One region of the Streptomyces sp. NPDC041940 genome, then DNA from elsewhere that is predicted to be linked to it. Evidence: riboswitches for the same ligand, from Rfam matches in the RefSeq annotation. Region 1 holds a riboswitch; each other region holds the start of a gene.
The links. Region 1 has a riboswitch for cyclic di-AMP ahead of ACZ6I3_RS22930 (transglycosylase family protein). Riboswitches for the same ligand answer to the same signal wherever they lie in the genome.
Positions count from the first base shown of each region.

Region 2: it holds a riboswitch for cyclic di-AMP, as region 1 does, so the genes downstream of both, ACZ6I3_RS33975 (M23 family metallopeptidase) here and ACZ6I3_RS22930 (transglycosylase family protein) in region 1, are expected to answer to the same signal.
Region 3: it holds a riboswitch for cyclic di-AMP, as region 1 does, so the genes downstream of both, ACZ6I3_RS34565 (transglycosylase SLT domain-containing protein) here and ACZ6I3_RS22930 (transglycosylase family protein) in region 1, are expected to answer to the same signal.
Region 4: it holds a riboswitch for cyclic di-AMP, as region 1 does, so the genes downstream of both, ACZ6I3_RS18450 (M23 family metallopeptidase) here and ACZ6I3_RS22930 (transglycosylase family protein) in region 1, are expected to answer to the same signal.

Region 1 covers NZ_JBVJBP010000013.1:179,692-183,645, forward strand. The annotation lists gene ACZ6I3_RS22920 (cytochrome P450 family protein) at 1-411, shown strand, start outside; gene ACZ6I3_RS22925 (transglycosylase family protein) at 560-1,528, shown strand; cyclic di-AMP (ydaO/yuaA leader) riboswitch at 1,757-1,923, shown strand; gene ACZ6I3_RS22930 (transglycosylase family protein) at 1,928-2,629, shown strand; gene eno (phosphopyruvate hydratase) at 2,913-3,954, shown strand, end outside.
Region 2 covers NZ_JBVJBP010000027.1:13,177-17,130, forward strand. The annotation lists gene ACZ6I3_RS33960 (bifunctional acetate--CoA ligase family protein/GNAT family N-acetyltransferase) at 1-551, opposite strand, end outside; gene ACZ6I3_RS33965 (HPr family phosphocarrier protein) at 730-1,011, shown strand; gene ACZ6I3_RS33970 (GntR family transcriptional regulator) at 1,159-1,854, opposite strand; gene ACZ6I3_RS33975 (M23 family metallopeptidase) at 2,048-2,833, opposite strand; cyclic di-AMP (ydaO/yuaA leader) riboswitch at 2,846-3,010, opposite strand; gene ACZ6I3_RS33980 (M16 family metallopeptidase) at 3,214-3,954, opposite strand, start outside.
Region 3 covers NZ_JBVJBP010000028.1:23,278-27,231, forward strand. The annotation lists gene ACZ6I3_RS34555 (GNAT family N-acetyltransferase) at 1-141, opposite strand, end outside; gene ACZ6I3_RS34560 (HAD family hydrolase) at 328-1,176, shown strand; gene ACZ6I3_RS34565 (transglycosylase SLT domain-containing protein) at 1,140-1,907, opposite strand; cyclic di-AMP (ydaO/yuaA leader) riboswitch at 1,911-2,085, opposite strand; gene ACZ6I3_RS34570 (polyprenyl synthetase family protein) at 2,592-3,602, shown strand; gene ACZ6I3_RS34575 (LolA family protein) at 3,835-3,954, shown strand, end outside.
Region 4 covers NZ_JBVJBP010000010.1:21,415-25,368, reverse strand. The annotation lists gene ACZ6I3_RS18460 (dihydrofolate reductase family protein) at 21-1,148, shown strand; tRNA gene ACZ6I3_RS18455 (tRNA-Met) at 1,203-1,276, shown strand; cyclic di-AMP (ydaO/yuaA leader) riboswitch at 1,570-1,726, shown strand; gene ACZ6I3_RS18450 (M23 family metallopeptidase) at 1,738-2,775, shown strand; gene ACZ6I3_RS18445 (aldo/keto reductase) at 2,923-3,867, shown strand.

The sequences.
Region 1 (3,954 bases):
CTCCTGGAGACCGGCGTCGAGGAACTCCTGCGCTTCGACGGCCCCGTCGAGCTCGCCACCTGGCGTTTCGCCACGCAGCCGCTCACCATCGGCGGGCAGCGCATCGAGGCCGGCGACCCGGTCCTCGTCGTGCTGGCCGCCGCGGACCGGGACCCGGAGCGGTTCGCCGATCCGGACGTGCTCGACCTCGCCCGCCGCGACAACCAGCACCTCGGATACGGCCACGGCGTCCACTACTGCCTCGGCGCCCCGCTGGCCCGCCTGGAGGGCCAGACCGCCCTCGCCACGCTCCTCACACGCCTCCCGGACCTGAGGCTCGCGGCCGACCCGGCCGAGCTGAGGTGGCGCGGCGGCCTGATCATGCGCGGGCTGCGCACGCTGCCGGTGGAGTTCACACCCGCACAGAGGTGACACACCGTCAGGCTTGTGATCTTCACGTGATCTACGCGGCATTAACTTGTGACAAGTGATCGTCTGCCTATACGTTCACCCATCATCAGTGCGGCCCGGGAAAACCTGCGGAGCGCTGGTCACTGCTGTCTTCGCGAAAGGTCTCCGTATGCTCTCCGGGAACGGTCGGCACCGTCGCCCCCGCCAGGCTCCGGCTCTCCTCGTCGCGGCCGGAGTGACCGGCTCCGCCATCGCGATCCCGCTCCTCGGAGCCACCGGCGCCAGCGCGGCCGACGGCACGACCTGGGACCGGATCGCGGACTGCGAGACCGGCGGCGCCTGGAGCCAGAACAGCGGCAACGGCTACTTCGGCGGCCTGCAGTTGTCGCAGGAGGACTGGGAGAACAACGGCGGGCTCGACTACGCCCCGAGCGCCGACCTGGCCAGCCGTTCCCAGCAGATAGCCGTGGCCGAGAGAATCCTCGCCGACCAGGGAGCCGGCGCCTGGCGCACCTGCGGGCTGCTCTCCGGCCTCGAGCAGGACAAGAACTCGTCCGGCTCGGACGGCTCGTCCGACTCATCTGATTCGTCGGATTCATCCGGATTGCTCGACTCGCTCGGGTCGTCCCCCTCGTCGTCCGGCTCGTCGTCTTCCGGCGAGTCGTCGACCTCGAAGGACGAATCCACCAAGTCCGACAAGTCGCCCGACTCCGAGGATTCCGCCTCGGGGGACCAGGAGCCCGACAGCTCCCCCTCGGCGACGCCCGAGCCTGGCAAGTCCGACAACTCGCGGCAGGACGACGACTCTTCGGCGTCCGCCGAGACCGACACCGGCTCCGGCCGCCATCGCGGCCCCAGCGCCGACGAGACCCCCGCGTCCGAGAGCGGCCGCGCGGGCGAGTCCACCGGTCGTCACGCCTCGCGCGACGACCGCGGCGACGAGGGCTCCGGTGACTCGTCGGAGGGCGCCTACATCGTGGGGATCGGTGACAGCCTCTGGTCCATCGCCGACTCCCTTGACATCACCGGCGGATGGCACGAGCTCTACGACGGCAACAAGAAGGCCGTCGGTGCCGACCCGGACCTCATCCGCCCCGGTGAGAAGCTCACGGTAGAGGGCGAAGCGGACGGGAAGTAGCGGTTCGGGCAGTGCGGAAACGGGGGTGGAAGTCGCCCCGAAACCGCGCGAGTTCGCGTCATGTTTCGCGGCGAATGTCCCGTTTGGTGCCCGTGAGAGATAGATCTCAGAAGCCCTGATCGTCTTTGAAATTCGGCGGATCGCGTGGCTACGGTCGGGACCGCTCGTCACCACGAGCCCCGGCTGCCGCAACGCCGAATCCTGCCAGCGGCCGTACGGGAACAGTCGTCGCGTCAAGCGCCGTAGGCAGGAGCGGGGGACCCAAGGTAGGTGCCCGACCGGCCAGTTGCGCCGGAAGGGCTTGGGGTGAAGCCGTGTCCCGGGAGGGACGCGGCCGGGCAACTCAACCGGCCCGAACCCGACAGCTCACCTCGCAGGCGTCGGTGAGGGGATCCTTCCATGCTGTTTTCCAGCAAGGGCAAGCACCGTCGTCCGTCCAAGGCCAGCCGTGCCATCGCCGTCGCCGGTGTCACCGGTGCCGCTGTCGCCGCCCCGCTGATGGCGGCCGGCGGCGCCTCCGCCGCCACCGCCTCCGAGTGGGACGCCGTCGCCCAGTGCGAGGCCGGCGGCAACTGGTCCATCAACACCGGCAACGGCTACTACGGCGGTCTGCAGTTCTCCGCCTCCACCTGGTCCGGCTACGGCGGCACCAAGTACGCCGCCACCGCCGACCAGGCCACCAAGGCGCAGCAGATCGAGATCGGCGAGAAGGTCCTCGCGGGTCAGGGCAAGGGTGCCTGGCCGGTCTGCGGCAAGGGCCTGTCGAACGCCAGCGGCGGCGGCTCCTCCTCGAACGACTCCGGCGACTCCGGCAGCTCCTCGCAGCAGAGCGAGCAGAGCACCGAGTCCCGCGAGACCCAGCAGCAGCCGGCCTCCCGCTCCGACGAGCGTCCGGCCGCCAAGAAGACCGTCACCACCCCGACCGGCAAGAAGGTCAAGAAGGGCGACGGCGAGTACAAGGTGGCCAAGGGCGACACCCTGAGCTCGATCGCGGCGGACAAGAAGGTCGAGGGCGGCTGGGAGAAGCTGTTCCAGCTGAACAAGGACATCGTCGAGGACGCCAACCTCATCTACCCGGGCCAGCAGCTGCACCTGAAGTAAGCAGCGGCCCTCCGCCCCTCAGGGGGCGGCCCCCGTCCCCACGGGCTCCCCGCTCCGGTGCGTCTTCCCCCCGTACGCACCGGGGCGGGGTTTTTTCTGCCGGTCTTTGCGTTCCGGCTTTGTTCCGTTCGGAAACAATTTACTCTCGGTTCTGTCCATGGGGTGGGCGACCCGGTGGCCGATCGGCCCGAGCCGGTTAGGCTCATGTCGCGAGCCACCACGGCCCGCACCTCGCCGGGTCCCCGCGGCCCGCGTACCCGCGTCACATAAGAAGGAGATGCTCGTGCCGTCCATCGACGTCGTCGTAGCCCGGGAAATCCTGGACTCCCGAGGCAACCCCACGGTCGAGGTCGAGGTCGGCCTCGACGACGGCAGCACCGGTCGTGCCGCCGTCCCGTCCGGCGCCTCCACGGGCGCCTTCGAGGCCATCGAGCTGCGTGACGGCGACTCGAACCGCTACCTCGGCAAGGGTGTGGAGAAGGCCGTCCTCGCGGTCATCGAGCAGATCGGCCCGGAGCTCGTCGGCTACGACGCCACCGAGCAGCGCCTGATCGACCAGGCGATGTTCGACCTGGACGCCACCGACAACAAGGGCTCCCTCGGCGCCAACGCCATCCTCGGCGTCTCCCTCGCCGTCGCCCACGCCGCCTCCGAGGCCAGCGACCTGCCGCTGTTCCGCTACCTGGGCGGCCCGAACGCGCACCTGCTCCCGGTGCCGATGATGAACATCCTGAACGGCGGCTCGCACGCCGACTCCAACGTGGACATCCAGGAGTTCATGATCGCCCCGATCGGCGCGGAGTCCTTCTCCGAGGCCCTGCGCTGGGGCGCCGAGGTCTACCACACGCTGAAGAAGGTCCTGAAGAGCAAGGGCCTGGCCACCGGCCTCGGCGACGAGGGCGGCTTCGCCCCGAACCTCGGCTCCAACCGCGAGGCCCTCGACCTCATCCTCGAGGCGATCAAGGAGGCCGGCTACACCCCCGGCGAGCAGATCGCCCTCGCCCTCGACGTGGCCGCGTCCGAGTTCTACAAGGACGGCGCCTACACCTTCGAGGGCAAGACCCGCTCCGCCGCCGAGATGACCGAGTACTACGCCGAGCTCGTCGACGCGTACCCGCTCGTCTCCATCGAGGACCCGCTGTTCGAGGATGACTGGGACGGCTGGAAGGTCCTCACCGAGAAGCTCGGCGACAAGGTCCAGATCGTCGGCGACGACCTGTTCGTCACCAACCCCGAGCGCCTCGCCCGCGGCATCGACGAGAACGCCGCCAACGCCCTGCTGGTCAAGGTCAACCAGATCGGCTCGCTGACCGAGACCCTGGACG
Region 2 (3,954 bases), on a different contig from region 1:
AGGTCGAACTCCAGACGGACCACGCCGTCCTCGAAGCTGCGCTTCTGGGTGTACCCGGCGTCAGTGAACACCTTGATCATCTTGTTGTTGGCGGGCAGCACCTCGGCGGCGAAGCGGCGGATGCCGCGCTCCCGGGCGACGGCGCCGATGTGCTCCAGCAGGGCGGAGGCGACGCCGCGGCCCTGGTGGGCGTCCTGGACGAGGAAGGCGACCTCGGCCTCGTCGGCCGGTGCCGACGCGGGCGTTCCGTCCGCGCCGATCCGGTCGTAGCGTACGGTGGCGATGAACTCGCCGCCGACCGTGGCCGCGAGTCCCACCCGGTCCACAAAGTCGTGGTGCGTGAAGCGGTGGACGTCCTTGGCGGACAGGCGAGGGTACGGCGCGAAGAAGCGGTAGTACTTCGACTCGTCGGAGACCTGCTCGTAGAAGCTGACCAGACGATCGGCGTCATCAACGGTGATGGGCCGGATGCGCGCGGTACCCCCGTCGCGCAGCACCACGTCGGCTTCCCAGTGGGCGGGATACTCGTGCCGGTCCGGCGAGGTCTGCATGGGCCCCAGAGTACGGCTAGCGTCCGACAGCGGACGCGAGGCAGTCTGTGGAGGGCGTCAGTCGGATCGAGGCCGCGATCCGACGGCACCCCGGGGCGGTCACCAGGACCGCTCCGGCACAACTTCACGCTGTGGGAAACTGGTCTAGACAACCCTGAACACCGAAGGGCAGCAACACATGGCTGAGCGCCGCGTCAACGTCGGCTGGGCCGAGGGCCTCCACGCCCGCCCCGCTTCCATCTTCGTCCGAGCCGCCACGGCCGCAGGCGTCCCGGTGACGATCGCCAAGGCAGACGGCAACCCCGTCAACGCGGCCTCCATGCTGGCCGTCCTCGGCCTGGGCGCCCAGGGCGGCGAGGAGATCGTCCTCGCCTCCGACGCCGAGGGCGCGGACGCCGCTCTGGACCGGCTGGCCAAGCTGGTCTCCGAGGGGCTCGAGGAGCTTCCCGAGACCGTCTGAGTATTTCCCCGCGCCTGACCCGGCGCACCCTGAAGAGCTCGTCCGAATTCATCGGGCGAGCTCTTCGCCTTTCCCGTGCATTTCCTGTCGGCGGGCAGCAGAAATAATCCCCCGCGAATTACCCACCCTTTGTATACGGCTCCCGTGTTAATGCCGCAGGCTTGCCGTGTTTACGGCATGTTGCGAGTTCCTCACACGCTCGGCGCGCTCCCCGGCGGAGCCGAAACGCAGCCGGTGCGCGGCCGTCGCGCGCTCGGTGTGCAGCGCCGTGACCGCCCGCGCGCGCTCGCTGTCGCCGCGCGCCACCGCGTCCACGATCGCGCCGTGCTCGGCCCAGGACTCCACGGGTCCGGCCGGTGCCTCCACGGCGTACATCCAGGCGATCTTGTGCCGGAGCTGGGTGAGCATCGAGGTCAGCGCGGGGCTGCCGGAGGCCTGGGCGAGCGTCTCGTGGAACCAGCCGCCCAGCGAGCGCAGGTCGTCGCTGTTGCCCCGGCGGGCGCGCTCCTGGCCGAGCCGGACCAGGCCGCGCAGGACCTTCAGATGGGCTTCGGTGCGGCGCTGGGCGGCCCGGGCGGCGCCCAGCGGCTCCAGCAGCATGCGCATCTCCAGCAGGTCGGCGGCCTCCTGCTCGGTGGGTTCGGCGACGCACGCGCCCGCGTGCCGCCGGGTGACCACGAAGCCCTCGGCCTCCAGGGTGCGCAGGGCCTCCCGGACGGGGACGCGCGAGACGCCGTAGCGGCGCGCGAGGAGTTCCTCGGTGAGCCGGCCGCCGCGCTCGTAGACTCCCGCGACGATGTCGTCCCGGATGGCCGTGCACACCGAGTGCGCGGGAATACGCATGACCGACCTCCCCTTAATCCCCGTGAAACGTCGACTGGTGACGTGTGTTCCGTGACTCTATTGCAATGAGCCGGAATTTCCGACGGCAGGCAGGAAATCAGGGATATTTTTTGGACAGTCGGCCGTCGCGAACGCCGAAAGCCCCGGCTCGGGGAGCCGGGGCTTTCGGGAAGGACAGTCGCCGTTCGGTGTTTCAGACGTTCACGCCGTGCGAGCGGAGGTAGGCGACGGGGTCGATGTCGGAGCCGTAGTCGGGGCCGGTGCGGGCCTCGAAGTGCAGGTGCGGGCCGGTGACGTTGCCGGTCGCGCCGGAGAGGCCGATCTGCTGGCCGGGGGTGACCTTCTGGCCCACCGAGACGCTGCTGGACGACAGGTGGCCGTACTGGGTGTACGTCCCGTCGTTCATCTTGATCACGACCTGGTTGCCGTACGAACCGCCCCAGCCGGCCTCGACGACCTCACCCATGCCGACCGAGTGGACGGCCGTGCCGCTGGAGGCGTGGAAGTCGACCCCGGTGTGGCTGCCGGAGGACCAGACGGCGCCGCCGCTCTTGTAGCCGGTGGAGACGTACGAGCCGGAGATCGGGGACACGAAGGTGTTGAGGCGCTTGCGCTCGGCCTCGCGGGCGGCACGCTCCTTGGCCTCGCGGGCCTTCTCGGCGCGCTCCTTGGCCTCCTTGGCCGCCTCGGCGGCGCGCTCGCGGGCGGCCTCCTCGGCCTTCTTCTTGGCGACGGCCTCTTCGGCCGCCTGCTTCTGGGCGACGGCCTGGGCGTCGATCTTCTGGGCCACGGTGTCGCCCATGGTGACGACCGGGGTGAGGCCCGTCTGCTCGGCAGCGGGCTCCGCGGCGAAGGCCGGGGCGGCCACCGTGCCGACGACGCCGGTGGTGGCGAGGGCCGCGACACCCGCGACGTGGGCCGTGCGGCGCTGGATCCTGCTGGGACGACGGTGCTTCCCGGTGGCGCGCGTGAACGCCATGTGGTGGCTGTTCCTTTCCTTCCCTCTCGCCTACCGGGTTAGCTGACGGGTTCGGAGCAGGAAGGTCTCCTACGGACCCCCTCGCGACTCGCGCGGGCGTCCGATTCACCCCAGGGACTACGGTGGGTCCCCGGCTCCCCTGGCTCGCGCCGTACGGGGACTCGGCGATGACTGTCCGGTGCCGCGGGTGCGGCGCACTGCCTGACGAACAGCCCGGACGACGCTAAGCGGCGCCACTTTCAATTCCCAAACGGATCCCGGTTTTTGTAGCGCATCCCACAGGGCAGACGGGAAACTCCCGCCCCAATTCGGGCATAAAGGAGCCCTGGTGCCTTAGAAGACAACCAGGGCCCCTCCGCGCGCGTGGCGCTCGCCTCCCGCTACTCGGCGGCGACCACGACGACTTCGCCGATGCCGAGGGCCTCCACGGGGCCCTTGATCTGCGCCGCGTCGCCGACGAGGACGGTCACCAGACGGTCCACCGGGAAGGCGCTGACGGCCGCCGCGGTGGCCTCCACGGTGCCGGTCGCGGCGAGCTGCCGGTACAGCGCGGCCTGGTAGTCGTCGGGCAGGTGCTGCTCGACCTGGTCCGCCAGCGTGCTCGCGACGGCCGCCGCCGTCTCGTACTTGAGCGGCGCCACGCCGACCAGGTTCTGCACGGCGACGTCCCGCTCGGCGTCGGTCAGCCCCTCGGCGGCGAGGGTGCGCAGCACCGTCCAGAGGTCCTCGAGGGCAGGGCCCGTGTTGGGGGTGTCCACGGAGCCGCTGATGGCGAGCATCGCGGCACCGGTCCCGTCCGGGGCGGACCTGAGGACCTGGGCGAACGCCCGCACGCCGTAGGTGTAGCCCTTCTCCTCCCGCAGGACGCGGTCCAGGCGGGAGGTGAGGGTGCCGCCGAGGCAGTACGTGCCGAGCACCTGGGCGGGCCAGACGCGGTCGTGCCGGTCCGAGCCGATCCGGCCGATCAGCAGCTGCGTCTGGACGGCGCCCGGGCGGTCCACGATGACGACCCGGCCCGAGTCGTCGGCGGTCACCGGCGGCACCGGCCGCGGCTCGGCCGAGGAGCCGGTCCAGGCGCCCAGCGTGTCGCCGAGCAGCGCGTCGAGGTCGATGCCGGTGAG
Region 3 (3,954 bases), on a different contig from region 1:
TGCCCGCGGCCTCACCAGGCCGACGGCTTCGGTGAACTCCGGTTCCATGAAGGGGTTGCGCGGTGCCTCGGAGGCAGCGCGCAGTGCGCGCCAGCGCTCCTTCTCCCCTTCGCCGAGCTCCCCGGGCCCAGCCACGCGAATGCGCCCACTGCTCAACCTGACCCCCCGATCAAGTCCCCCCTGGACACATGGAAGGTACCGCTCGAGACGGCCCCGACGGTAGGTAGCGGACCATGTTGTTGCCAACTGGTACAGAGGCCTTCAACCGGGCAATCGGCGTGCGCCGGGGGATGAAACGAACGGGCGCGCTGTCCGTATTCTCTGATCATGGCCGCACCCATCGCATATTCACTCATCGCCACCGACTTGGACGGAACGCTGCTGCGCGGCGACGACACCCTCTCCGACCGGTCGCTCGCCGCACTCGCGCGGGTGGTGGACACCGGTGCGCAGCACCTCGTGGTGACGGGCCGGCCGGCGCCGCGTGTGCGACCGCTCCTCGACGACCTCCGCTGCACGGGGCTCGCGGTGTGCGGGCAGGGCGCGCAGGTGTACGACGCGGGCGCGGACCGGCTGCTGTGGTCCATCACCCTGGACCGGGAACTGGCGGAGACCGCGCTCGGCAAGATCGAGGCCGAGGTGGGGGAGGTGTACGCCGCGGTCGACCAGGACGGGGTCGACGGGCTCACGCTCATCGAGCCGGGCTATCTGATGCCGCACCCGACCCTGCCGGCCGTACGGGTCGAGCGGCGCGACCACCTGTGGGGCGAGCCGATCAGCAAGGTGCTGCTGCGCCATCCCTACCTGACGGACGACGAGTTGGCGGCGACGGCCCGTTCGGTGGTCGGCTCACTGGCGACGGTGACGATGTCGGGGCCCGGCACGGTAGAGCTCCAGCCGTGCGGCGTCACCAAGGCGACGGGCCTGGCGCTGGCGGCCGAGCATCTGGGGCTGCGGCCGGCGGACACCATCGCCTTCGGTGACATGCCCAACGACATCCCGATGTTCGACTGGGCCGCCCATGGCGTCGCGATGGCGAACGCCCATCCCGAACTCAAGGCCGTGGCCGACGAGATCACCCTGTCGAACGAGGACGACGGCATCGCCGTCGTCCTCGAGCGACTGCTGGGCCGGGCGGATCAGTACGGGCCGTTGACGTTGTCGATCGAGCCGTAGCGGTCGGCCGCGTAGTTGCAGGCCGCCGTGATGTTGGCGACCGGGTCGTACGGGTCCCACGACGTGCCGTCCACGTGGTAGGCCTGGAAGGTCGGGTCGATGGTCTGGAGCAGGCCCTTGGACGGGGTGCCCTTGACCGCGTTGGAGTCCCAGTTGTTGATCGCCTGGGGGTTGCCGGACGACTCGCGCATGACGTTGCGGTGGATGCCGTCGTACGACCCCGGGATGCCCTTCTGCGCCATGATGTCCAGCGCCTCGCGGATCCAACCGTCGAGGTTGTCGGCGTAGGTCTTGGCGGAGGCCTGGGTGACCTTGGCGACGCCACCGGCCGGCTTGGCCGCGGCGGCCGGCTTGGCCGCCTTCTTCGGGGCGGCGGCGGCCTTGGTCGTCGACACCTTCAGCTTCAGACCCGGGTGGATCAGCTTCGGGCTGTCGCCGATGGCGGAGCGGTTGTCCTTGTAGAGCTTCTTCCAGCCGCCCGCGACGTCGTACTTGTCCGCGATGCGGTAGAGGGTGTCGCCCTTGGCCACGGTGTACGTGAGCGACTTGGGCTGGGCGGCCCGCTGCACGGACTGTGCGACGGCGGGTGCGCTCTGCGGCGCCTCGGCGGCGCTCGCGTAGGTGGCTCCGAGGAGCGGGAGGGTGAGTGCCGCTCCGCCGGTGCCCGCGATGGCGACACCTCGGGAGAGCGGGTTGGTTCTGGGGCGACGGTGCTTGCCTCGTCCGGCCATGGCGAAATTCCTCTCCGGCGCCTGCGAGGTGAGCTGTCGGGTTCGGGCCGGGAGGTGCCCGGCCGCGTACGGCGGTGTACTGCCGTGCGCGGCTTCACCCCGAGCCGTGCCGCTGTGCGGACCGGCGACTTACCTGGGTCCCCCGCTCCTGCCCTGCGTGAGTGAGTCGGTTCGTTGTGGGGGTCCGGGCGGTGGCAGGATTCGGCGTCCGCCGGACAGGCCGGGAACGTATGCGAAAGCACATGTCGGGAACAAGCACCGGAGTCACATATCGCGCGGTTGACCTTGGTCGGGGGCATTTGGCCCGCTTGATCCTTTGCGACAGGCAAGGTTCAACTGGCGTTCGGCTGAAGGGGGTACGGGTCGATGCCCGGGTGGCGCGGCACAGGGGTTAACGTGACTCAACTCACTGATCACGAGCCTGTGGGGCAATTACCGCCAATGGGAATTTGCTCAATCGTCATGGCAAATCGTGTATATCTCACTACCTCCTGGTAAGTCGATAAATGTCTGTTCTTATGAGCTGATCGAAAACATAACGGTCGTGATCAGATACCACCCGGCCTGTAACCATGGGCGCTGGCGGTGATCGAAACGTGACCGGATACGCTGACTCGAGTGATGGCAGCGACCTATCGACAATCCGCGTAATCACCGGCAGACACAGCAGACAGGAGACCCCTCGTGACCGACGTCGGGCCGTTCGGGCTGAGCGTGCGGGACCAGGCTCTGGAAGCCGATGTCCAGGCCGGGTTGGCGGCTGTCGAGGAAGGCTTGTTCGAGGCCACCAAGAGCGAGGTGCCCTTCATCACGGAGGCCGCCCAGCACCTGGTGCGGGCCGGTGGCAAGCGGTTCCGTCCGCTGCTCGTGATGCTGTCCGCCCAGTTCGGTGACCGGTACGCGCCCGGGATCGTGCCGTCGGCCGTCGTCGTGGAGCTGACCCACCTCGCCACGCTGTACCACGACGACGTGATGGACGAGGCGACGGTGCGCCGCGGGGTGGCGAGCGCGAACACCCGCTGGGGCAACTCCGTCGCGGTCCTCACCGGCGACTTCCTCTTCGCCCGTGCCTCGCACACCCTGGCCGACCTCGGCCCCGAGGCGGTGCGGGTGCAGGCCGAGGCGTTCGAACGGCTGGTGACCGGACAGATCCTGGAGACGGCCGGACCGCAGGACGGCCGCGACCCCGTCGAGCACTATCTGGACGTGCTGGGCGGCAAGACCGGTTCGCTGGTGGCCGTGTCGTGCCGGTTCGGCGCGATGATGTCCGGCGCCGGCGAGACGACCGTGGACGTGCTGACCCAGTACGGCGAGCGGCTCGGCGTCGCCTTCCAGCTCGCCGACGACGTCCTGGACATCGCCTCCGACTCGCACGAGTCCGGCAAGACGCCCGGCACCGATCTGCGCGAGGGCATCCCCACGATGCCGGTGCTGCGGCTGCGCGAGCGGGCGGCCCGGCTCGGGCTCGCGGATGACATCGCCCTGTGCGAGCTGCTGGACTCCGACCTCACCGACGACCAGCGGCACGCCGAGGCCCTGCGCCTGCTGCGCGCCCACCCGGCGCTGGAACAGGCCCGGAAGGACACCGTCCGCTACGCCGAGGACGCCCGTTCGGCGCTGGCCCCCCTGCCCGAGTGCGCCGCGAAGACGGCACTCGTGGAGCTGTGCGACGCGGTCGTGCACCGGGCCGGCTAGCCGGTCTTTCCCGTACGACCCCTACGGGTCGGGGGAGGAGCCGTCCCTCCGTGTCATACCCCAGCAGTACGTGGAGTTGAGTCCGGGGTCTGACGTATTGCCCTGGCCGATTTGGTCAGATGGACACCACGGAAAGACACCACTCCTCACCTGTTCGGGTGAGAATGGCGGCTCAGGGACGAGTGCGTGGACGACACGGACAGCCGCCGCCGACCACGGAGGTAGGGCACACATGGCACCGTACGCATCCGACGACAGCACGACCGCCGGGGAGGTCGACGAGCAGCGTTCCGGACGGCGCAAGGCCGCACGGTACGTCGTACCGGTCACGGTGATGGGGGTGGCGGCCGCG
Region 4 (3,954 bases), on a different contig from region 1:
CACCCGACCGGGGAGCGTCGATGCCTCACCCGTACGTCCTGCTGTCCGCCGCCGTCTCCCTCGACGGCTACCTGGACGACACCGGGCCCGAACGCCTGCTGCTGTCCGGCCCGGCCGACTTCGACCGGGTCGACGAGGTCCGGGCGTCCGTCGACGCGATCCTGGTCGGCGCCGGCACCATCCGCGCCGACAACCCGCGCCTGCTGGTCAACTCGGAAGAGCGCCGCGCCGCCCGCACGGCTGCAGGCCGACCGGAATACCCCCTCAAGGTCACCGTCAGCGGTACCGGCGAACTCGACCCGGAGGCCCACTTCTGGCACACCGGCGGCGAGAAGGTCCTCTACACGACCGACCAGGGCGCCGAGCGGGCCCGGGCCCTCGGCCTCGCCACCGACGTGGTCCCCCTCGGCACCGACCTCGACTGGCGGCGGCTCCTCACCCACCTGCATGACGTGCGGGGTGTGCGACGGCTCATGGTCGAGGGAGGTGGCCTGATTCACACCCAGCTCCTCACCCAGGGCCTCGCCGACGAACTCCAGCTGGTCCTCGCCCCGCTCTTCGTCGGCGATCCGAAGGCCCCCCGCCTCTTCGGGCCCGGCGGCTACCAGGGCGGCCGGCTCCGGCTGCTGGAGACACGGCGGATCGAGGACGTGGTCCTCATGCGCTATGAACCCACCGCCCCGGGCACCGGCCCCCTCGCCACCGCGGCCGACCATCACTGGCTGGCCCTCGCCTGCGAACTGGCGGACCTCTGCCCGCCGTCGGACACGGCGTTCAGCGTGGGCGCGGTGGTGGTCGCGGCCGACGGCACGGAACTGGCCCGCGGCCACTCCCGCGAGGGCGGCGACCCTCTCGCGCACGCCGAGGAGGCGGCCCTGGCGAAGCTCGACCCGTCCGACCCGCGCCTCGCCACCGCAACGGTGTACAGCAGCCTGGAGCCCTGCGCCCGCCGTGCCTCCCGCCCCGCACCCTGTGCCCGGCTGGTCCTCGACGCGGGCGTCCGCCGCGTGGTCACCGCCTGGCGGGAGCCGGACACCTTCGTCCGGGACGCCGACGGCAGCGGGGTTCTGGCGGCCGGTGGCGCGGAGGTCGTCGTCCTCCCGGAACACGAGCGGCGGGCCAAGGCCCCCAACCGCCATCTGCTGTAGCGGGCGGGTGGTCACGAGTGGTCCCGCGGATGGCGTACACTGGAATCACAACGACGCGGGGTGGAGCAGCTCGGTAGCTCGCTGGGCTCATAACCCAGAGGTCGCAGGTTCAAATCCTGTCCCCGCTACTGAAGGCCGAGGGCCGGAATCCGAAAGGGTTCCGGCCCTCGGTGTTTTCCGGTTCGCGCACCCCCGTTACTGCCAGTGAGTGAAGCGCGCCGCTCCGCATAGCAACTGACACGTCGTCAATACCCCGTAGTCACTTACGGAGCGGTCAACTCGCCCGATTTAAGCCGGTCATGGCAGGTAAGTCCGCACGAAAAAGGTTAATGATCAAGTGGAATCGCTGGAATCCACTCCCCGGGTCTATTAACGTTCGATAACGCAGCGCGGTCGTCCCAGCCGTCACAGAAGGCGGCTCCGTGCGCACGCGCCGAATCCCGAAAGGGAACCGGGGAACCACCACTTGGGGTGAATCGGGCGTAAACCGCCGTGGAAGCACGGTCGGTATACGCGCGTAGGAGACCTTCCTGCTCCGAACCCGTCAGCTAACCCGGTAGGCGAGAAGGAAGGAAAGGAGTACGCCCACGTGGCGTCCAACCGGCCTGCCCCCGCGGCCCCGTTCGCGCGGAACCAGCGCGACACCGAGACTTTCGGCTACGGCGGTCAGCGCACCGACGAGGGCCCGTTCCAGGAGTGGAACCCCACCGAGGAATCCATCCGTCCCGTCCGTGGCCGGCACCGCGTCACCAAGCAGCGCGGCGGAGGTCTCGCCCGCAGCTCCACCGTCCTGGGCGTCGGCGTCATAGCCGCCGTCGGCGCGGGCGGCATGGCCAGCGCCCAGACCGGCAAGCCGCCGGTCTCCATCTCCGTGCCGGACCTGCCCTCGGTGGGTTCCCTCATCTCGGACGACGACACCTCCGCGGGTTCCTCGACTCCGCTCAGCGGTCTCGGCACCGCCACGGCGGACGCGGACACCGAGGAGAACTCCTCCGGCGCCGGCGAGGCGCTGCGCGCCCGGATCATGGCCCAGGTCGAGTACCAGCAGGACCAGATCGACACCAAGGCAGCGCAGGACGCCGCCGACGCCGCCGAGAAGGCGGCCGCGGAAGCCGTGGCCAAGGCGAAGGAAGAAGCCAAGGCCAAGGCCGCCGAGGCCAAGAAGAAGGCGGAGGAGGCGGCCGAGAAGAAGGCCGAGGCCGAGCGGCTCGCCGCCCTGGCCAAGCAGTTCACGCTGCCGACCTCCTCGTACACGCTCACCTCGACCTTCGGCCAGGCCGGCGCCTACTGGTCCTCCGGCTACCACACGGGTCTCGACTTCGCCGCCCCCACGGGCACGCCGATCAAGGCGGTGCACAGCGGCACCATCACCGAGGCGGGCTGGAACGGCTCGTACGGCTACAAGACGGTCCTCACCCTCGATGACGGCACGGAGATCTGGTACGCGCACCAGTCCTCCATCGGCGTCAGCGTCGGCCAGAAGGTCAGCACGGGCGATGTCATCGGCCGTGTCGGTGCCACCGGCAACGTCACCGGCGCCCACCTGCACCTCGAGGTGCACTCCGGCGGCTCCAGCAGCGGGATCGACCCGACGGCGTGGCTGCGGGGCAAGGGACTGAACCCGTAAGCGGCACAAGCCAGTCGAAGCACCGGCAGCCCTGACGACGACCCCCCGACGTCAGGGCTGCCGGTTTTCGGTGTGCGCGGGGGTGTTTACAGGACCTTTGCGTCCGCTCCGGAATGAGCCGTTCCAGCACGGCTGTTGACGAGGAGCATGACTTCTCTTCGCAAGCTCGGCTCCTCCGGCCTCGAAATCTTCCCGCTCGCCCTCGGTGGCAACGTCTTCGGCTGGACCGCCGACGAGGCGCAGTCGTTCGCCGTGCTCGACGCGTACACCGCCGTCGGCGGCAACTTCGTCGACACCGCGGACGTCTACTCCGCGTGGGTCGACGGCAACCAGGGCGGCGAGTCCGAGACCGTCCTCGGCAAGTGGCTCGAGGCGCGCGGCAACCGTGCCGATGTCGTCGTCGCCACGAAGGTCAGCCAGCACCCCGAGTTCCAGGGCCTGTCCGCCGCCAACATCAAGGCCGCCGCCGACGCCTCGCTGCGCCGCCTGCGCACCGACTACATCGACCTCTACTACACCCACTTCGACCAGCCCGACGTGCCGGTGGAGGAGATCATCGGGGCGCTCGACGAGCTGGTGAAGGCCGGGAAGGTGCGGCACATAGCCGCCTCCAACATCTCGGCGGAGCGGCTGCGGGCCTCCCTGGAGTTCTCCGACCGCGAGGGCCTCGCCCGGTATGTCGCCCTCCAGCCCCACTACAACCTGGTCTCCCGCGACACCTACGAGGGCGAGCTCCAGGACCTCGCCGAGCGCTCCGGCCTGGCGGCCGTCCCGTACTACGCCCTCGCGTCCGGCTTCCTCACGGGCAAGTACCGGCCCGGTACGACCGTCGACAGCGCACGGGCCGGCGGCGCCGCCAAGCACCTGGAGACCGAGCGGGGCCGCCGGGTCCTCGCCGCCCTCGACGAGATCGCCGCGGCCCACGACGTCCCCGTCGCCACGGTCGCCCTGGCCTGGCTCGCCGCGCAGCCGACGGTGGCGGCGCCGATCGCGTCCGCCCGCACGGTGGAGCAGCTGCCGGCACTGGTCGGGGTCGGCGACCTCACCCTGACCGAGGCGGAGACCGCCCGCCTCACGGAGGCGTCGGCATGAGCGGTCCCCGGTGAGCACGCTCCCCGTCTGAACCACCACCAGGTGCGCAGCGCCCCGGCACGCACCGCCGCGACGGGCCAGGGCCTG